Regions from separate parts of the Streptomyces sp. NPDC056061 genome, predicted to be linked through region 1. Evidence: riboswitches for the same ligand, from Rfam matches in the RefSeq annotation. Region 1 holds a riboswitch; the other holds the start of a gene.
The links. Region 1 has a riboswitch for thiamine pyrophosphate ahead of thiC (phosphomethylpyrimidine synthase ThiC). Riboswitches for the same ligand answer to the same signal wherever they lie in the genome.

Region 2: another riboswitch for thiamine pyrophosphate. It lies ahead of ACFC79_RS28835 (thiamine ABC transporter substrate binding subunit); the one in region 1 lies ahead of thiC (phosphomethylpyrimidine synthase ThiC).

What each region holds. Positions count from the first base shown of each region.
Region 1 is NZ_JBHJWQ010000003.1:241,210-247,152, forward strand. Features, by position in the region: gene ACFC79_RS07135 (SsgA family sporulation/cell division regulator) at 1-108, shown strand, start outside; gene ACFC79_RS07140 (YibE/F family protein) at 239-1,597, opposite strand; TPP riboswitch at 1,629-1,763, shown strand; gene thiC (phosphomethylpyrimidine synthase ThiC) at 1,756-3,531, shown strand; gene ACFC79_RS07150 (GNAT family N-acetyltransferase) at 3,816-4,394, shown strand; gene ACFC79_RS07155 (hypothetical protein) at 4,470-5,291, opposite strand; gene ACFC79_RS07160 (metallophosphoesterase) at 5,473-5,943, opposite strand, start outside.
Region 2 is NZ_JBHJWQ010000025.1:93,226-99,168, reverse strand. Features, by position in the region: gene ACFC79_RS28845 (GntR family transcriptional regulator) at 364-1,101, opposite strand; gene rlmN (23S rRNA (adenine(2503)-C(2))-methyltransferase RlmN) at 1,694-2,800, shown strand; TPP riboswitch at 2,946-3,062, shown strand; gene ACFC79_RS28835 (thiamine ABC transporter substrate binding subunit) at 3,136-4,257, shown strand; gene ACFC79_RS28830 (ABC transporter permease) at 4,437-5,943, shown strand, end outside.

The sequences.
Region 1 (5,943 bases):
ACCGACAAGCTCGTGCCACTTGGGCAGGAATGCACGCTGGGTGACTTCGAGGGCAGCCTGGAGGAGGCCCTCGGCCGGATCCTGGCCGAGGAGCAGAACGCCGGCTGAAGAACACGGTGCTGCCGACCGGTTCGCTGGTCGAACACGATGCCCGCCGAATGGGTGAATCGCTCTCCGTGAGGTCGCTCTCCGTAGGAGTCGCCCACACTTCCGGGGCCGTTCGACGTTCGGAAAACGTTCACGGTTTCGTCCTGCGGCGGCGGCCCTTCCCGGTCCGTACGGGTGCTGGAGCTCCGGCTTCCGCGCCGAGCCCTGTGCGGTCCGCGGAGACGACCAATGCGGCGAGTGCCGTCGTCACCGGCACCGAGGCGACCAGACCGATCGAGCCGACGAGCGTTCTCACGATCTCCTCCGCCACCAGCTCGCTGTTGGCCACCGTCCCCATATCGCTCCGGGCGATCGAGAACAGCAGGAGCAGCGGCAGCGCAGCGCCCGCGTAGGCGAGCACCAGCGTGTTGACGACCGAGGCGATGTGGTCGCGCCCGATCCTGATCGCCGCCCGGTAGAGCCCTCGCACCCCCAATGTCGGGTTCGCCCGGTGAAGTTCCCAGACCGCCGATGTCTGGGTGACCGTCACGTCGTCGAGCACCCCGAGTGAGCCGATGATGACGCCGGCCAGCAGCAGACCGCTCATGTCGATGTCCGGGTACAGGCCGTGGATCAGGCCCGTGCTGTCGTCGGTGTTGCCGGTGAGGCTCGCCCAGCCGATGAAGAGTGATCCGAGCAGCCCGATGAGCAGCAGCGAGATCAGCGTGCCGAGCACCGCGACCGAGGTGCGGGCGCTCGGGCCGTGGCACATGTAGAGCGCGATCAGCATGATCGCGCTGGCGCCGACCACCGCGACGAGCAGCGGATTCGAGCCCTGGAGTATGGCGGGAAGGATGAACAGGGTGAGTACGGCGAACGACACGGCGAGCGCGATCAGCGCCATCACGCCGCGCATTCGGCCCACCGCGACCACGACGAGTGCGAAGACCCCGGCCAGCAGCGTCATCGGGAACTTCCGGTTCACGTCGGTCACCGAATACTGGAGCTCGCGGGGCGCGTCCGGGGCATGGGCCACCACCACTCCCTGCCCGTCGCGCAGCTGAAGCGGTGCGTCGGGCTGGACGATTTCGATGAAGGTCCTGCCCTTGTCGGGGCCGGAAGCGACTTCGACGGTGGCCCTCGCGCATCTTCCGTTGCTGCTCGTGGGCGGAGGGGCGCTGCCGTCGGCCGGTTGCTGCCCCGCTGCCACGTCCGTGCAGTCGACCTTGTCGATTTTCACCACCTTGCCCTGTTGGGTCTGCCGGTCGAAACCGACACCGGTTCGCTCGTGCGACGGGGCGCCGCCCGGCCAGAGCGCCACCAGGCCCACGAGGACCGCGGTGGCGAACGGGACCAGTACGGCGGCGATGACCTTTCGGAGATGTTTGGAGACAGGCGCGGCGGGGCCATGGGTGTGTGCATGGTCGTGCTGATGGCCCGGCGGTTCGGGATCGAGGGAGAGGGACGTCACCGGCCGATCATCGCAAGAAGGGGAGGGCCCTCTGTTCATCCCGCCGGACGGGACGTTAGCGTGGTGGGACCTTTGCACACGCGGGAGCTCGGAGCACCGGGCTGAGAGGGCGCTGATTGTCCGTACGTCGGTACGGGACGGGCTGCGCCGACCGCCGAACCTGTTACCGGGTAATGCCGGCGTAGGGAGTAGGTCTCATGACCACATCGGACGCACGCACGCCTGCCTCGAACCAGAGCGACGAGGCCGGGAAGTCCATCGGCTGGCACAAGGGTTATGTCCGGGGATCACGCCCGGACCTCCACGTGCCGGTTCGTCAGGTGCACCTCACCAACGGCAAGGATGTGACGCTGTACGACACGTCGGGGCCGTACACCGATCCCACCGTCGAGACCGACGTCCGTCGCGGGCTCGCGCCGCTGCGGGAAAACTGGATCATCGCGCGCGGCGACACGGAGGAGTACCCGGGTCGCCCCGCCCGCCCCGAGGACGACGGGCTCAAGCACACCTCGCCGCGCGGAGGGCTGCGCAATCTCGACGCGGTCTTCCCCGGCCGTCCTCGGCTCCCGCGCCGCAGCCGGGACGGGCAGCCGGTGACCCAGCTCGCGTACGCCCGACGGGGCGAGATCACCCCGGAGATGGAATACGTGGCGATCCGGGAGAACGTCGACCCCGAAGTGGTGCGCGAGGAGATCGCCGCGGGGCGTGCCGTGCTTCCGGCCAACGTCAACCACCCCGAGATCGAACCGATGATCATCGGCAAGCGGTTCCTTGTGAAGGTCAATGCCAACATCGGCAACTCCGCGGTGACGTCCTCCATCGAGGAGGAGGTGGAGAAGATGACGTGGGCGACGCGTTGGGGCGCCGACACGGTCATGGACCTTTCCACCGGCCGCAACATTCACACCACCCGTGAGTGGGTTCTGCGCAACTCCCCTGTGCCGATCGGCACCGTTCCCCTCTACCAGGCCCTTGAAAAGGTCGACGGCAAGGCCGAGGAGCTGACCTGGGAGATCTACAAGGACACGGTCATCGAGCAGGCCGAGCAGGGGGTGGACTACATGACGGTCCACGCCGGCGTACGCCTGTCGTACGTGCCGCTGACCGCGCGCCGCAAGACCGGCATCGTCTCCCGCGGCGGCTCGATCATGGCGGCCTGGTGCCTGGCGCATCACAAGGAGTCGTTCCTCTACGAGCACTTCGAGGAGCTCTGCGAACTCCTCGCCGCGTACGACGTGACGTACTCGCTCGGCGACGGCCTGCGCCCCGGTTCGATCGCCGATGCCAACGACGAGGCGCAGTTCGCCGAGCTGCGCACGCTCGGTGAGCTGAACACGGTCGCCAAGCGGTTCGGTGTCCAGACCATGATCGAGGGCCCGGGCCACGTCCCGATGCATAAGATCAAGGAGAACATCGACCTCCAGCAGGAGATCTGCGAGGAGGCGCCGTTCTACACGCTGGGTCCGCTGACCACCGATGTCGCGCCGGCGTACGACCACATCACCTCGGGCATCGGCGCGGCGATGATCGCCTGGTGGGGTACGGCGATGCTCTGCTACGTCACGCCCAAGGAGCACCTCGGCCTGCCCAACCGGGACGACGTGAAGACCGGTGTGATCACGTACAAGATCGCGGCTCACGCGGCGGACCTGGCGAAGGGGCATCCGGGCGCCCAGGACTGGGACGACGCGCTCTCCGACGCCCGCTTCGAGTTCCGTTGGGAGGACCAGTTCAATCTGGCGCTCGACCCGGTCACCGCGCGGGAGTTCCACGACGAGACGCTGCCGGCCGAGCCGGCGAAGACGGCACATTTCTGTTCGATGTGCGGACCGAAGTTCTGTTCGATGAAGATCTCCCAGGACATCCGGCGCGAGCACGGGGGTTCGCAAGCGGAGATCGAGGCGGGCATGGCGGAGAAGTCGAGGGAGTTCGCCGCCGCGGGCAACCGGGTCTATCTGCCGATCGCGGACTGACCGCTCCGGAGCGTGGTGACGGGAGGCGGGGTCCCGGTACGACACGGGGCTTCGCCGCCCGTCGGCCTGCCGCCGCGGCACTGCCGTGTGACGGTTCGCGACGTGTTCGGCGCGATGCGGGAGCGTACCGTCGGAGCCCGGAGCCCGGAGCCCGGAGCCCGGAGCCCGGAGCCCGGAGCTCCCGGAGCTTGGGGCCCGGAGCTTGGGGCTTGGGGCGCAATGCCCGGAACGAAAATCGGGTGATCGGGGCGAACGTGTGTCTGTAGGTTTCGCGCGTGAGCGATATGTGGGCATTGATGAACGAAGCGGAACGGCGGCCGTGTTGGCGAGGACGGGACATCGCCTTCGTCCCCGTCGAGACCGATGACGCCGAGCTGTGGCAGGAGTGGCGATGCGAACCGGTGGCCGCTCATGCGACGGGGTACTGGCCGCGATCGCTCGCCGCGCTGCGCGAGCGCATCGAGCGCGACCAGGAGAACCAGGACGTCGACAACTTCCTCGTCGTGCGTGCCGACGGCACCCCCGTCGGTCATGCTGCCCTGACCGAACAGGACCTCGCCGACGGTACCGCCGACGTCGAATTGGTGTTGTCCGCGCGGCACCGCGGCCGGGGGTACGGTACGGACGCGCTGGACGCGTTGACGGACCTGGCGTTCGGCGAGCTTCCCCTGCACCGCCTTCAGGCCGTCACCCACACCGACAACGCCGCCGCGCTCGCCGTCCTCGCCAAGTCGGGGTTCGTCCAGGAGGGCGTACGGCGTTCGGCATGCCTGCACCGGGGACGCCGCCACGATGTCGCGGTGCTCGCGCTGCTCAGGCCCGAGTGGGAAGAGCTGGGGCGGCCGCGGGCCTGGGAGCTGTGACCGGGCTCGGGCACGGAACCCGGCTCCGCTCGGTGCGGTTCCGGGGCCGCGGGACGGTGACAAAAGCGGAGAGGGTCATTCCACTTCGTGCTCGGGGCCGCCGAATTCCGGGCCGGTGAAGTCCGGGCTGGTGAAGGTCGGGCGAGGCCCGGCGGCCGCGCCCTCGTCGGGGCCGGAGAAGTCTGGTCGGCTGTAGCCGACCTTCGGGATGCGGTTCGGCGAGGGCTGCGGCGTCCGGGCGGCGCGGCCGGCCTCGGGGTCGTCGAGCGCGTCGCGCAGGAACGGCAGGATGCCGCGTTCGAGCAGGGCGTGCCGCCATGCCTCCCGGGCACGGGCCACGTCCTCCGGCAGTTCCACCTCGTCGCGTGAGGCGGGGTCCGACGCGGAACCGTTCCGCAGCGCGGTGACGAGCAGTCCGACGGCGGCGACCAGGATGGCCGCGGCCATGACCGCCGCGAAGAACCAGCCCGCGGTGACCATGGTCGAGGCGAAGGCCGGTGGCGGGCTGAGCAGCTTCAACAGGTAGCCGACCAGCAGAAAGATGAATGCCGCCGTGCCGGCGAGGACGGGGGCGAGGACGGTGATGACCGCGCCTATGCCGGCGCCGGACTGGTCCGGGTTCGGGCCGGGCCCCGGGCTCGCCTCCTCGCCCTCCCCGCCGGCCGGCCCGCGCAGCTCCTCGCGGACCCGTACGTAGTGGTCGTACTCGGTGGCGGCGGTCGCGGTGATCGACGCCGTGGCGTCGAGCGCCATGGTGCGCAGCTGCACGGCGTTGAGCCGTTCGCCGACTGCGGCCAGATCTGGTCGCTCATGGGCATGGCGCAGTGCGTCGTCGAGGATCCGCTCGTACTCGGGACGGTCCTCGGTCAGCAGGTGCGGAGCGCTGTTCATCTGCATCCCCCGATGCTCCGTCGGGCCCGATCGCCCGTGTGGACCGGGCAGATGGGCGGAAACGGAGGAGAGCCTGCTACTGGTACGCCGATGGTAGAGCGCCTACGGCACGGGGTGACAGGGTGTTTCCGGAAATAGGCCCAGCGCTCGGCATGGTCACGTCGTGGTGCGTCTTCCCGGTGGAGCGTCAGCCATGCAGGGGCAGCTGGACGACGAGCAGCTTTCCGGCCATGGTCACTCCGCCGTCCATGGCGATCGCGAGCCCGTCGGCATATACGTGAGGACCGTCGACCACCGGGCCGGAACCGTCCTCTCCGTCCTCCGAACCGACCTCGCCGAGGAGGTAGGGGATGGGGCTGTGACCATGGACGACACGCTGTCCGCCGTAGGTCGACATCAGCTCCCGGACGGCCTGCGGCCCCCCGGCGTCCCGGAAGGCGAACCGCTTGGTGAGCTTCCGGAAGAGGTCCCAGCACTCGTCGGCGTCGTTGCGCGTGAGAATGGCGTGCACCGTGTCGTTGACATCCTCGATGGTGGTGCCGTATTCGAGGTAGGCCGTGGTGTCGGAGTGCACCAGCAGGTGTCCGTCCACCTCGACGATCGCGTCCAGCCGGGACATCCACTGGAGGTGGACGTCCTGGAGCCGTTCCATGTCGTT
Region 2 (5,943 bases), on a different contig from region 1:
TCGATCCGGGGAGTACCGAGGTCCCGGACGTCTGAGGTGGCAGCGTCAATGTGTGCCGTGCGGTTCTTTCGAGTCGGTGGCGTAGCTCCCATTTGGGTTGTCGGGCCCCGGTGTGACGGGAGCCCTTTCTCTGCCGACTGGTCTCCACTCGCCTCGGCCGGTGCTTTCACGGCCGTCGTGCTGCGGTGGATCACGCTATGGAGTTGCTGAGCAAGGTCCGCCCACGACGAAGAAGCCCTCGTGGGCTTAGGTTCGCGTGAACCTCCCTAGGGATATTTAAAACAGATCTCCCTAGGGAGGTCAAGCGGGCATGGAAAAAGGACCCGCGACAACGGGTCCTTCGGGGGTTGTGTGCAAGTTGCGTCAGCCGGTGATGTGGTACTCCATGACGTATGCCCCGGCGTCCAGCAGCATCCGGTTCACCTCGACCGGTCTGTCCTGGGCTGTGAGTGCTGTCCGGTAGATCTCGACTACGGGAGTTCCGTCAGCCAGCCGCAGCCGCTCAGATTCTTCCCGGCTGGGCATGCGCGACCGCAGCTCCTCGATGAACCGAACCGGCTTGGCTCCGAGCTCGGCCAAGCGCGCGTACGTCCCGCCTGGTCCGGTGTCCTCTCGGGCGATGGGTGACTCGCGAACGAGGTCGGCCGGCAGGTAGGAGACGGCCGCCTGTACCGGCTCGCCCTCCACCGTGAACAAGCGGTCTCGCACGATGACGGGAGTTTCGTCGGCCAAGCCCAGGACGCGCGCCACGTCAGCCGGGGCCGGGGCCTCGTATACACGAAGGTCCGTGACCTGCATGGGGCGCTCGCCCACGTCGGAACTCCAGATCGATCGTCCCGATCCCCAACCTTCCTGCGCGAGTCGACGGTTCGCGACCCGACGGATCGGCTGAAACTCCCGGACGTACGTGCCGCTTCCCTTGCGGCGCACTGCGAGCCCTTCGCTGACCAGCAGCATCAGGGCCCGACGTGCTGTCTCCTTGGCTACTCCGTACGACTTCACTAGGGCGGGCTCGCCGGGCAGTCGCACGCCGGGAGCCAGATCGCCGGAGCGAATGCGTTTACGCAGTACGTCGGCGATGTCCCTGGCGTTTTCCGCCATTACTCCTCACTTCCCTAGGGTGGTCATTACAGCTTGGCACACCAACCCCCGCCTGCCTGTCGGAGGGGCGGCGCGGGTGATCCCGAGCGTGCTTCCGTGCCCCGCGGATACGCCTCCTCCGGCGCAGCACTCAGTGGAAGCCTGCCCCTGGTCCAGAACTCGTAGATTCATGGAGGGCAGGCAATGGCATCACAGTCCAAGTGCGGCGCTCGAACCAATGCCGGTACGGCGTGCCGAAATCTTGCAGTAGTAGGCACCTCTCGTTGCGCGAAGCATCAGGGGCCCTGGTCCGCCTATGGGGTCGCGCAGCGCAAGGAGAAAGAAGCCAAGGCGAAGAAGCGCAGCATCCGCAAGAAGCGGTAAGAGCTGCTGGGAAGCGCACCGATGGTGGCACGCCTTGCGGGCGCGCGGTTCCCCACCTGGGGCTTTTACCTGCGGTAGAGCCATGACGCCGGGCCGTCTGTGGGCCGTCGAAGGGTCGCCAGTGACAACCGGTGACGACCAATGACGACCGGCTCCGCGTAGCCGTCGCCTGGCCTGAGCTGGGCGACGGCCCGGAGGACCACGGCGTGTCTGCGACACTGGATGGACCATGCCTAAGCCCGGAGAACTCACTTTCGTCGCGCCCCGCGGAGCCAAGAAGCCGCCGCGGCACCTCGCCGACCTCACGCCCGCCGAGCGCAAGGAGGCCGTTGCCGCGATCGGCGAGAAGCCGTTCCGCGCCCAGCAGCTCTCGCAGCACTACTTCGCGCGCTATGCGCACGACCCGGCGGAATGGACCAACATCCCCGCCGGCTCGCGGGACAAGCTCGCCGAGGCGATGTTCCCGGAGCTGATGTCGGTGGTGCGGCACATCAGCTGCGACGACGACACCACGCGCAAGACGCTGTGGAAGCTGCACGACGGGACGCTCGTCGAATCGGTCCTGATGCGCTACCCGGAGCGGGTGACGATGTGCATCTCGTCACAGGCGGGGTGCGGGATGAACTGCCCGTTCTGCGCCACGGGGCAGGCCGGTCTCGACCGCAATCTGTCGACGGCGGAGATCGTCCACCAGATCGTGGACGGCATGCGGGCGCTGCGCGACGGGGAGGTTCCCGGCGGCCCGGCGCGGCTCTCCAACATCGTCTTCATGGGCATGGGCGAGCCGCTGGCCAACTACAACCGGGTGGTCGGCGCGATCCGCCGGCTGACCGACCCGGAGCCGGACGGGCTGGGGCTCTCGCAGCGCGGCATCACCGTATCCACGGTGGGACTGGTGCCCGCGATGCTCCGTTTCGCCGACGAGGGCTTCAAGTGCCGTCTCGCCGTTTCGCTGCACGCCCCGGACGACGAGCTGCGCGACACGCTCGTCCCGGTGAACACGCGGTGGAAGGTGCGCGAGGTGCTGGACGCCGCCTGGGAGTACGCGGAGAAGTCGGGCCGCCGCGTCTCCATCGAGTACGCGCTGATCCGGGACATCAACGACCAGGCATGGCGCGGTGACCTGCTCGGCCGGCTGCTCAAGGGCAAGCGGGTGCACGTCAACCTGATCCCGCTGAACCCGACGCCCGGCTCCAAGTGGACCGCCTCCCGGCCCGAGGACGAGAAGGCGTTCGTCGAGGCGATCGCCGCGCACGGGGTGCCCGTGACCGTGCGGGACACCCGGGGCCAGGAGATCGACGGGGCCTGCGGGCAGTTGGCGGCGGCCGAGCGCTGAGACCGGGGCCGGGCCGGTGCCGCCGGACCGGATTCGGCCGGTGCCACCGGGACCGGAGCCGGGGCGGAACCGGGCCGCTCGGGGCGACGGAGGCCGCGGCGGCCCGGCTGGACCGCCCGTGTAGCCTGGGCCGGCAATCAACTTCATATTCCGACAGGGGAGCGCCACAGCGCTGAGAGTGCGGTACCGGGGACAGGCCGGCCGCAGACCCTCTGAACCTCGCCCGGGTCATTCCGGGTAGGAAGTTCGGTCATCAACTCATGCTGTTGCGCCCTGCCCGCGTCCCGCGGGTGGGGCCGCGTCTCTTCCTGGCCAAAATCCAGGAGGAATTCACGATGAACACCACGCGCAGGACCACGCAGCTCGCGGTCACGGCCGTCGCCGCCGCGCTCGGCGTCACGGCACTCGCCGGATGCGGCTCCGACACGTCGTCCTCCGGTTCCGGCGGTGCGAAGGACACGGGCACGAAGAAGTCGGGCGCGAAGACGGTGACTCTCGTCAGCCACGACTCCTTCAACGTCTCCGAGACGGTGCTGAAGGAATTCACCGCACGGACCGGCTACACCGTCAAGGTGCTGAAGAGCGGCGACGCGGGTGTCGCGCTCAACCAGGAGATCCTGACCAAGGGCTCGCCGCGCGGCGACGTCTTCTTCGGCGTCGACAACACCCTGCTCTCCCGCGCCCTCGACAGCGGGCTGTTCACACCGTACGAGGCGAAGGGGCTCGACGCCGTCGCAGCCGGCACCCGGCTGGACGCCGAGCACCGGGTCACCCCCATCGACACCGGCGACATCTGCGTCAACTACGACAAGAAGTACTTCGCCGACAAGAAGCTCGCCCCGCCGCGGACCTTCGACGACCTGGCGAAGCCCGCGTACAAGAACCTGCTGGTCACCGAGAACGCGGCGACCTCCTCGCCCGGTCTCGGCTTCCTCCTCGGTACCGTCGCCGCCTACGGCGAGAAGGGCTACCAGGACTACTGGAAGAAGCTGAGCGACAACGGCGTCAAGGTCGTGGACGGCTGGGAGCAGGCGTACAACGAGGAGTTCTCCGGCTCGGCCGGCGGCAGGAAGGCCAAGGCCGACCGGCCCCTCGTCGTCTCGTACGCCTCCAGCCCGCCCGTCGAGGTGCTGTACGCGAAGCCGCAGCCGGCCGAGGCACCGACCGGGGTCGCCACCGGGACGTGCTTCCGGCAGATCGAGTTCGCGGGCCTGCTGAACGGGGCGAAGAACGAGGAGGGCGGCAAGGCCCTGCTGGATTTCCTGATCGGCAGGACGTTTCAGGAGGACCTGCCGCTGAACATGTTCGTCAACCCGGTCGTCGAGGGCGCGAAGCTGCCCGAGCTCTTCACGAAGTTCGGCGCGACGGTCGACGAGCCGAAGACGGTCGCCCCGGACCTGATCGCCAAGAACCGTGAGCAGTGGGTCCAGTCGTGGTCCTCGCTCGCGGTGAAGTAGCGAAGTCCCCCGCGCGGGCAACGAGCGCCGGGGGAACGAACGCCGGGGGAGCGCGGGCCGCCGGGAGCGGTGCCGACGGGCGGGGCCCGGACGGTGCCGGGCCGAGTGCGCGGCCCGGCACCGTCCGACGGGTGCGCGGGCCGGGTGTGTGGCGGGGGAGTGCGGTGCGGCTCGGCCTGATGGCCGTGCCCGTCGCGTTCTTCTCGCTGTTCTTCGCCTATCCCGTCGTCGCGATCGTCGGGCGGGGGCTGAAGACGGACGGCGTCTGGCAGTTCGACAGGATCGGCGAGGTGCTGGGCCGACCGGAGATCCGCGACGTCCTGTGGTTCACCACCTGGCAGGCTCTCACCTCCACCGCGCTGACCCTGCTGATCGCGCTGCCCGGCGCCTATGTCTTCGCGCGCTTCGGCTTCCCCGGCAAACAACTGCTGCGGGCGGTCGTCACGGTGCCGTTCGTCCTGCCGACCGTGGTCGTCGGGACGGCGTTCCTCGCGCTGTTGGGGCGCGGCGGCTTCCTCGACGAGCTGTGGGGCGTGCGCCTCGACACCACCGTCTGGGCGATTCTGCTCGCGCATGTCTTCTTCAACTACGCGGTGGTGGTGCGGACCGTCGGCGGACTGTGGGCGCAGCTCGACCCCCGGCAGGAGGAGGCGGCGCGGGTGCTGGGTGCCGGACGGTTCGCCGCCTGGCGGCGCGTCACCCTGCCGGCCCTGGCCCCCGCCGTCGCCGCCGCCGCGCTGATGGTCTTCCTCTTCACCTTCACCTCCTTCGGCGTCGTGCAGATCCTCGGTGGTCCGGGCTACGCCACGCTGGAGGTGGAGATCTACCGGCAGACCGCCCAGCTGCTCGCCCTCCCCACGGCCGCCGTGCTGACCCTTGTGCAGTTCGCCGCGGTCGGCGCGATCCTCGCCGTGCACGCCTGGACCGTGCGGCGCAGGGAGACCGCGCTGAAACTGGTCGACCCGGCGCAGACCTCCCGCAGGCCGCGCGGTGCCGGGCAGTGGGCGCTGCTCGGCTCGGTGTTGCTGATCGTGCTGGTGCTGATCCTGCTGCCGCTCGGGGTGCTGGTCGAACGCTCGCTGGACACGGCGGGCGGTCACGGCCTCGACTTCTACCGCGCGTTGGGGTCCGTGGACGCGGGGGGCGGCACCTTCCTGGTCGCGCCGCTCGAAGCGATCGGGAACTCCGTGCGGTACGCCCTGGTGGCGACCGTGATCGCGCTGGTCGTCGGCGGGCTGGCCGCCGCGGCGCTGGCCCGGCGCGCGGGTCGGTTCGTCCGCGGCTTCGACGCGCTGCTGATGTTGCCGCTCGGGGTGTCCGCGGTCACCGTCGGCTTCGGCTTCCTGATCACCCTGGACAAGCCGCCGCTGGACCTGCGGACCTCCTGGATCCTGGTGCCGCTGGCCCAGGCGCTCGTCGGTGTGCCGTTCGTCGTGCGGACCATGCTGCCGGTGCTGCGTGCGGTGGACGGCAGGCTCAGGGAGGCGGCGGCGGTGCTGGGGGCGTCGCCGCTGCGGGTGTGGCGGGAGGTCGATCTGCCACTGGTACGACGGGCCCTGCTGGTCGCGGCCGGATTCGCGTTCGCGGTGTCGCTGGGCGAGTTCGGCGCGACGGTGTTCATCGCGCGGCCCGACCGGCCGACGCTGCCGGTGGCCGTCGCCCGGCTGCTGGGCCGGGCCGGGGAGC